Regions from separate parts of the Massilia forsythiae genome, predicted to be linked through region 1. Evidence: predicted binding sites of a transcription regulator. Region 1 holds the regulator's gene; the other holds the start of a gene.
The links. Region 1 encodes NrdR, which represses ribonucleotide reductase genes. Its sites were predicted from a motif close to CACNANATNTNGTG; they were not measured.
Positions count from the first base shown of each region.

Region 2: the regulator NrdR is predicted to act here: its motif matches at 1,993-2,006, upstream of HH212_RS11555 (ribonucleoside-diphosphate reductase subunit alpha).

Region 1 covers NZ_CP051685.1:60,188-64,607, forward strand. Annotated here, with positions in the region: gene HH212_RS00335 (pilus assembly protein) at 1-197, opposite strand, end outside; gene HH212_RS00340 (PilW family protein) at 194-1,195, opposite strand; gene pilV (type IV pilus modification protein PilV) at 1,192-1,761, opposite strand; gene nrdR (transcriptional regulator NrdR) at 2,137-2,595, opposite strand; gene glyA (serine hydroxymethyltransferase) at 2,680-3,927, opposite strand; ZMP/ZTP riboswitch at 4,047-4,153, opposite strand; gene HH212_RS00360 (SDR family oxidoreductase) at 4,351-4,420, shown strand, end outside.
Region 2 covers NZ_CP051685.1:2,677,673-2,682,092, forward strand. Annotated here, with positions in the region: gene HH212_RS11545 (sensor histidine kinase) at 1-94, shown strand, start outside; gene HH212_RS11550 (sigma-54-dependent transcriptional regulator) at 186-1,751, shown strand; gene HH212_RS11555 (ribonucleoside-diphosphate reductase subunit alpha) at 2,214-4,420, shown strand, end outside.

The sequences.
Region 1 (4,420 bases):
TCGCGTTCCTGACGCGCCGACGCCACCGAGCCGAACGCGGTGCGCGCCACCGACACGCCCAGCAGCATGGCCGCCAGCACCAGCAGCAGCGTGCACACCAGCGCCACGCCGCGCTGGCACCGGTACGCGAAAAAGCGCGGGCATGGGCGCGGGCGCGGATACGGATGCGAATGTCGATACGGCACGATCGCGCTCACAGGGCCGGCGCCGGCAGCGCCACCGTCGTGGTGAACAGGCGGCGCTCGCGCCGCCGCAACGCCGCCGGAAACGCGGCCACCTGCAGCGAGGTGCCCCGATCGGCGTCGCCGACGGTGTCCGCATAGCCGGCGCCGAACAGGTCGAAGGCGGCGCCGGCCGCACTCGCGTCCGCGCGCGTCGGCCTGGCGCCGTGCAGCAGCAGGCTGACGCGCACGCTGGCCACGCGCTTCCAGTGGGTCTGGCGGCGCAGCGCCTGCTGATCGGCGCCCAGGCCGAGGCCGGCGTCGAGCGCGTCGATCGCGGCGGCATTGACGTAGCGGTTGGGCACGCCGTCGCGCGGCGTGTCGGTGTCGAGGCCGTACAGCACCTGGAAACCGTCGACGCCGGTGACGATGGCGTCGGCGCTCCAGTTGGCGGCGCCGCGGTACTTGCAGCGCAATTCCGCCTCGCCATCGGCATTGCGCGCCACGTAGAAGATGCTCCAGCCCTCCTCGCCCTGCGGCATGGCGAAGCCGGCGCAGCTGGCCACGCTGCCGTCGCCGTCGGGCGCAGGGCCGGCGCCGGGAAAGCGCACCGCCAGCACGTCGCTGCCGTTGGCGGCGTCCGGCAGCGGCGCCCCGATGCCCGGCGCCGCCTTGCCGAGCGAGCGCGCATCCAGCCCCGCCAGGCGCGCCGGCGGCGCATCCGGCGTGGCGGGCGCATCCAGCTGCGCCAAGTCGACGTGGCCGGCCTGGCGCACCGCCTGCGCGACCAGCGCCAGCGCGAAGCGGCCGCCGTCGTCGAGCGCGGCGTCTTCCATCTGCTCGGCCCAGGCGCCGTTGGCGAGCAGCAGCAGGCGCGCGGCGGTCAAGGCGACGCCCAGCCCGACCGTCAGCGCGACCATCATCTCGACCAGGGTCAGGCCGCGCTCGCGCCGGCCGCGTGGGGGCCGCGCACGGGCCCGGGTCGCCGGCGACGTCACCGGAAGCATCGCCGGATGGATCACCGGCCGCATCATGACGCGCCTCCCGCCACCACCAGCAGCACCCTGGGCACGGCCGCCTCGCCGGGCCGCTCGGACCACCCCAGCTTGATCGCCACCGGTGCGCCCGGCTGGGCCGCGCAGGACCAGGGCAGCAGGCCGGATGCCGGGTCCGGTTCGGCGGCGTCGCGGCAGGCCAGCAGGCGTCCGCCCGGAAAGCGCGCGGCCAGCGCCTGCGCGCTTTCCATCAGGTCGAAGCGGGCCAGCTGGTCGGGGCTGCAGGCGGCGTCCGCGCCATAGCACGAAGCCGCCGCGGGCAAGGCGGCGCCGGCTTCCTGGTCGAGCTGAAGGTAGGGATTCAGATGGTCGGCCAGCGCCATGGCGGCCGGATTGGTCTGCATGCGCTCGGCCAGCGCGGCGGCCAGGCGCACGCCGTCGGCCAGGCGCGCGGCCTCGCGCGCCGAGCGCAGCGCCACGGCCTGGATGCCGGCGGCGCCGGCGATGCCGAGCGCGGCCACGAACAGCGCCACCAGCACTTCGACCAGGGTAAAGCCGTCACAGGTGCTTACAGAAAATCGGCAACAGGAAAGCCCGGAACGCATGCGTCATCTCCGGTGATCGATATGGAGATGCGACGATAAACAAGCAGGCCCGGCCGGGCGGTGCGATGTCTCAAGCGTGCGGGTGCAACCAAACGCAGGGAGGGACGGTCGCCAGGCCATGCACAACTGGGCTTTTCGTCTGCGTAATATGGTTCAGGAAATCGGTGGCAAGTTGCCTTGGCCGATCAGAACTGGCCGGAAAGCGTCAACGATACCGACCTTGGCTAGTCTGTATGGGTCCCCGCCTTCGCGGGGACGACGAGCTGGAGGTCGATGTGGTAGCAGCAATAATGCTGGCGAGCGGACCACTTGGCGCCAGCACGACCAAAGTCAGCCAAGAATGATTTTTACCTTACTGCCGGCAAAAAATCGGACTCATTTGCGCGGCTGCTCGACCGCGTCGATCGCTTCCTGGAACTCGGCCAGGTCTTCGAAGTTCTTGTAGACCGAGGCGAAGCGGATGTAGGCGATCTTGTCGAGGCGCTGCAGTTCCTGCATCACCAGTTCGCCGATGTGGCCGGTGTCGACCTCGCGCCGGCCGCTGGTCAGGAGCTTTTCCTCGATCGAGGCGACGGCGGCGTCGATGGCTTCGGCCGGCACCGGGCGCTTGCGCAGCGCCAGGCGCAGGCTGGCGCGCAGCTTGCCGGATTCGAATTCGGTGCGGCTGCCGTTCTTCTTGACGATGATCGGCATCGACAATTCGACCCGCTCGTAGGTGGTGAAGCGCTTGTCGCACTGGGCGCAGCGGCGCCGGCGCCGGATGGCATCGCCGACCTCGGATATGCGGGTATCGAGGACCTGGGTGTCATCGTGGTGACAGAACGGACATTTCATGGGCGCCGGATGCTGCAGAGGGCTGGGGAACGCGCCGCGGACCACAGACCCGTGCGGGCGTCCGTGGCCGAAGCACAGCGCTTCTTATGCTGCGTAGACCGGATACTTGTCGGTCAGTTGCTTGACTTGCGCCTTCACGCGCTCGATGGTGGCGGCGTCGTGCGGGTTGTCCAGCACGTCGGCGATCAGGTGGCCGACCTTGGTGGCGTCCTCTTCCTTGAAGCCGCGCGTGGTGAAGGCCGGGCTGCCCAGGCGGATGCCCGAGGTCACGAACGGCTTCTGCGGGTCGTTCGGAATGCCGTTCTTGTTGGTGGTCATGTGCGCCTGGCCCAGGATCGCTTCCGCTTCCTTGCCGGTCAGGCCTTTCGCGCGCAGGTCGACCAGTATCACGTGCGATTCGGTGCGGCCCGACACGATGCGCAGGCCGCGCTCGATCAGTGCGTCGGCCAATGCCTTGGCGTTCTTGACCACCTGCTGCTGGTAGGCCTTGAATTCCGGCGTCAGCGCTTCCTTGAAGGCCACCGCCTTGCCGGCGATCACGTGCATCAGCGGACCGCCCTGGATACCCGGGAAGATCGCCGAATTGATCGCCTTTTCGTGTTCGGCCTTCATCAGGATGATGCCGCCGCGCGGGCCGCGCAGCGATTTATGGGTGGTCGAGGTCACGAAGTCGGCGTGCGGCACCGGGTTCGGGTATTCGCCGGCGGCGATCAGGCCGGCATAGTGGGCCATGTCGACCATGAAGTACGCGCCGACTTCCTTGGCCACGCGGGCGAAGCGCTCGAAGTCGATGCGCAGCGCGAACGCCGAGGCGCCGGCGATGATCATCTTCGGCTTGTGCTCGCGCGCCAGGCGTTCCATTTCGTCGTAGTCGATGTCTTCCTGCTCGGTCAGGCCGTAGGACACCACGTTGAACCACTTGCCCGACATGTTCAGCGCCATGCCGTGGGTCAGGTGGCCGCCTTCGGCCAGCGACATGCCCATGATGGTGTCGCCCGGTTTCAGCATGGCGAAGAACACGCCCTGGTTGGCCTGCGAGCCCGAGTTCGGCTGGACGTTGGCGGCTTCGGCGCCGAACAGTTCCTTGACGCGGTCGATCGCCAGCTGCTCGGCGACGTCGACGTATTCGCAGCCGCCGTAGTAGCGCTTGCCCGGGTAGCCTTCGGCATACTTGTTGGTCAGCTGGGAGCCCTGCGCTTCCATCACCGCCGGCGAGGTGTAGTTCTCCGAGGCGATCAGTTCGATGTGGTCTTGCTGGCGCTGGTTTTCCTTCTGGATGGCGCCCCACAGTTCCGGGTCGACCTTGGCGAGCGTGTGATCTTTTGCAAACATGAAAAACTCCAATCGGTAAGAGAACCAGGCGACGGACAGCGCCGGACCGGGCGGAAGCCGCCGGACGCCGCGCGCGCGGACAGCCGAACGGCGACCGGGCCGGCGAACGCGGTCCAATCGGTGGCTGCCCAGGCGAACGGCAAATGGAAAATCCCACGTTCCCCGGTGGATGCCCACCTTCGCCGGGCGCGGCAGCGCGCGGTTTTCGCCAGTTACGTGAGACGCAAGATACTCGATACAGCGGCGCGCGCGGCATGCGGCGCGCCGGCTGCGGATCGCCCGATTGTACGGGAAGTCGCGTCCGGTAAGCAAGGAAACCCATGTGCGCGCCGGCGCCGGCGGCGAACGATCCGGACGATGGCCATATCGGCTACAATCCCGCAGCTCATAGCTGCTCTTCAACATCCCCGGGGAACCTCGATCATGATCGTCTTCATTACCGGCGCATCGGCCGGCTTCGGCGCCGCCATGGCGCGCACTTTCGTCAAGAACG
Region 2 (4,420 bases), 2.6 Mb from region 1:
CTACGAATACCGCGTCGGCGGCGTGGGGGAAGAAGCCGGCGGCGAGGCCAGCGGCCGCTTCGTGATCACCTTCGCGGCCGCGGCGCAGGCATGACGACATCGATATCGAGCCAGGAAAGGCAGGAGCACATGGGAACCATCACACACCACCGGAAACGCCGTCCGCCGTGCCGCGGGAGGCGGGCATGAGCGCGCCGCGCGTGCTGGTGGTCGACGACGAGGCCGACCTGCGCGAACTGCTGGAGATCACGCTGCTCAAGATGGGCCTGGACGTCGACAGCGCCGCCACCATACGCGAGGCGCGCGCGCTGTTGGCCGACAAGGACTACGCGCTGGTGCTGACCGACATGCGCCTGCCCGACGGCCTCGGCCTGGAACTGGTGCGCGAGGTGGCGGCCAGCCACCGCGGCACGCCGATCGCCGTGATCACCGCCTACGGCAGCGCCGAGAACGCGGTGGTGGCGCTCAAGGCGGGCGCCTTCGACTACGTCTCCAAGCCGGTGGTGCTGGACGACCTGCGGGCGATGGTGCGCTCGGCGCTGAAGCTGTCCGCAACGGGAATGGAACCCGGCGCGGCGGACGGGCAGGCGGCCGCCGTGGACGGCGCCGGCTCGCGCCTGATCGGCGGCTCGCAGGCGATGCAGGCGCTGCGCGCCCAGATCGAACGGCTGGCGCGCTCGCAGGCGCCGGTCGCGATCAACGGCGAATCCGGCAGCGGCAAGGAGCTGGCGGCGCGCGAGATCCACGCCCGCAGCGCACGCGCCGGCAAGCCCTTCGTGGCGGTCAACTGCGGCGCGATCCCCGAGGCGTTGATGGAAGCCGAGTTCTTCGGCTACCGCAAGGGCGCCTTTACCGGCGCCACCGACGAGCGCGACGGCTTCTTCCAGGCCGCCGCCGGCGGCACCCTGATGCTGGACGAGGTGGCCGATTTGCCGCTGGCGATGCAGGTTAAATTGCTGCGCGCGATCCAGGAGCGGCGCGTGCGCAAGATCGGCGCCACCGCCGAGGAGCCGGTGGACGTGCGCATCGTCAGCGCCACGCACAAGGACCTGGCGCGCTGCGTCGAGACCGGCGTGTTCCGCCAGGATTTGTTCTACCGCCTTAACGTGATCGAACTGTCGCTGCCGCCGCTGCGCGAGCGGCTCGACGACCTGCCGCTGCTGGTCGACGCCGTGCTGGCGCGCCTGGCCGGGCCGGGCGGGGCGCGCCTGGGGGCCGGCGCCCTGGACCTGCTGCAGACCTATTCTTTTCCGGGCAACGTGCGCGAGCTGGAAAACGTGCTGGAGCGGGCGCTGGCGTTCGCCGACGGCGGCATGATCGAGGTCGGCGATCTGCTGCTGAAAGGGGCGCGCGTGGCGCCGGCCGCGGCGCCGCTGGCGCCCGCTGCCGGCGCGGCGCACACGGCCGGCGCGGCTGCTGGCCAGGTGGTGGCACCTGGGCCGGATGCGCACGCGGCGGGTGCGCCATCGTACGCAGCGGATGGCGCTGCGCAGCCGTTGCCGGCAACCGGCGCGCCGGCGCCGCCAGCACCTGGAGGCGCGTCCGCGGCGCCCGCCGCCGGCCTGCTGGCGGACGGTGAACTGCCCAGCAACCTGCCCGATTACCTGAACCAGGTCGAGCGCGACATCATCCTGCGCGCGCTGACCCAGACCCAGTTCAACCGCACGCAAGCCGCCGGCCTGCTCGGCATCAGCCTGCGCCAGCTGCGCTACCAGATGCAGAAACTGGACATCCACGCACCGGAACCCTGACGGTATGTACGTCGATCCGTTGTTTTTTATTCATCTGCCGATAATCAAAAAATAATACTTGCCTCTACAAACCTGCCTATCGAAAAGGCAGAAAAATCTGCAGGTTAGTGCTTGCTATCGCCTGGCGGCTTTACTGATCGGCGTTATTGAATGTCAAGGGTCGGACGCATAAAAAAACCCAAGTGCAGGCCGCTAAAAATTTTCCAAGATCGACTACAATTAGGCTTGTTGGGTAGATGACCACTACATCTAGTGGTTGCTGCCAGGATGTCACTAGACACACACCAGGAGCGCGGAAGCGTTTTTCTAGCCGGCCGCTCCTATTTTTATCGGCGAAAGATTATTAGGCTGACAAGTTTGGGTTTTTGTCAGTTTCGCCTGGATGCCATCAGGCGATCCGAACACCAAGTTATATCAATGAACGCCATGGCGGTCGCTCTGCACGCCACCTCGGGAGCCTCAATGCAAACATCTTCGGACATTTCCATCAATCCGCACGCCGCGGCGGCAGCCAACGCAGCTGCCAATGCAGCCGACCTGGTCGCCAACGCCGACTACCGCATCATCCGCCGCAACGGCGCAGTGGTGCCGTTCCAGCCGAACAAGATCGAAGTCGCCGTGTCGAAAGCCTTCCTGGCCGTGAACGGCGAGAGCGGCCGCGAATCGGCCCGTATCCGCGAACTGGTCGGCGAGCTGACCACCAATGCGGTGGCCGCGCTGGTGCGCCGCCAGCCGAACGGCGGCACCTTCCACATCGAGGATGTGCAGGACCAAGTGGAATTGTCCCTGATGCGCTCGGGCGAGCATGACGTCGCGCGCGAATACGTGCTGTACCGCGCCAAGCGCATGGAAGAGCGCCGCGCCGCCAAGGAAGCGGCGGGCATGACCCAGTCCGACGCGCCGCAGTACAGCGTGGTCGACGCCGGCGTGCGCCGTCCGCTCGACATGAACGAGGTGGCAAGCCTGATCAACGCCGCCTGCGCCGGCCTGGAAAAGCACGTCGATGCCGACGCCATCCTGGCCGAGACCGTGAAAAATCTGTACGACGGCGTGCCGGTCGAGGAACTGCACAAGTCGGCCATCCTGGCGGCGCGCGCGCTGATGGAAAAGGACCCGGCCTACAGTCAGGTCACCGCGCGCATCCTGCTGCACACGATCCGCAAGGAAGTCTTCGGCCGCGAAGTGCCGCAGGCCGGCGCCGCCGCCGAATACATCACCTATTTCCCGCAGTACGTCGCCAAGGGCATCGACAACGAACTGCTGGACGAAGAGCTCGGCAAGTTCGACCTGGCGCGCCTGGCCAAGGCGATCGTCGCCGACCGCGACCTGCAGTTCGGCTACATCGGCCTGCAGACCCTGTACGACCGCTATTTCCTGCACGTGCGCGACGTGCGCATCGAGATGCCGCAGGCGTTCTACATGCGCGTGGCGATGGGCCTGGCGCTGCGTGAAGATGACCGCGAAGCGCGCGCGATCGAGTTCTATAACCTGCTGTCGAGCTTCGACTTCATGAGCTCGACCCCGACCCTATTCAACTCGGGCACGCGCCGCTCGCAGCTGTCGTCGTGCTACCTGACTACCGTCGGCGACGACCTGGAAGACATCTACGACGCCATCAAGGAAAACGCGTTGCTGTCGAAGTTCGCCGGCGGCCTGGGCAACGACTGGACCCCGGTGCGCGCGCTCGGCTCGCGCATCAAGGGCACCAACGGCAAGTCGCAGGGCGTGGTGCCGTTCCTGAAGGTGGCCAACGACACCGCGGTGGCGGTCAACCAGGGCGGCAAGCGCAAGGGCGCGGTGTGTGCCTACCTGGAAACCTGGCACCTGGACATCGAGGAATTCCTCGACCTGCGCAAGAACACCGGCGACGACCGCCGCCGCACCCACGACATGAACACGGCAAATTGGATTCCGGACCTGTTCATGAAGCGCGTGATGGAAAAGGGCGAGTGGAGCCTGTTCTCGCCGTCCGAAGTGCCGGACCTGCACGACAAGGTCGGCCGCGCGTTCGAGGAAGCCTATCTCGGCTACGAGGCGCGTGCCGCCCGCGGCGAGATGACCGTGTACAAGAAGGTGCAGGCGCTCGACCTGTGGCGCAAGATGCTGTCGATGCTGTTCGAGACCGGCCATCCGTGGATGACCTTCAAGGATCCGTGCAACATCCGCTCGCCGCAGCAGCACGTGGGCGTGGTGCACTCGTCGAACCTGTGCACCGAGATCACGCTGAACACCAACGAGGACGAGATCGCCGTCTGCAACCTGGGTTCGGTGAACATGCCGGCGCACATGAAGGGCGACGGCCTGGACGCGGTCAAGCTGCAGAAGACCATCCGCACCGCGATGCGCATGCTCGACAACGTCATCGACATCAACTACTACGCCGTCGACAAGGCGCGCAACTCGAACCTGCGCCACCGTCCGGTCGGCCTGGGCATCATGGGTTTCCAGGATTGCCTGCACATGATGCGCGTGCCGTTTGCCTCGGACAAGGCGGTGGAGTTCGCCGACCGCTCGATGGAAGCGGTGTGCTACTACGCCTACCTGGCCTCGACCGAACTGGCGGAAGAGCGCGGCCGCTACGGTTCGTACGAGGGTTCGCTGTGGGACCGCGGCATCCTGCCGCAGGACTCGATCAGGCTGCTGGCCGAGGAACGCGGCGGCTACCTGGA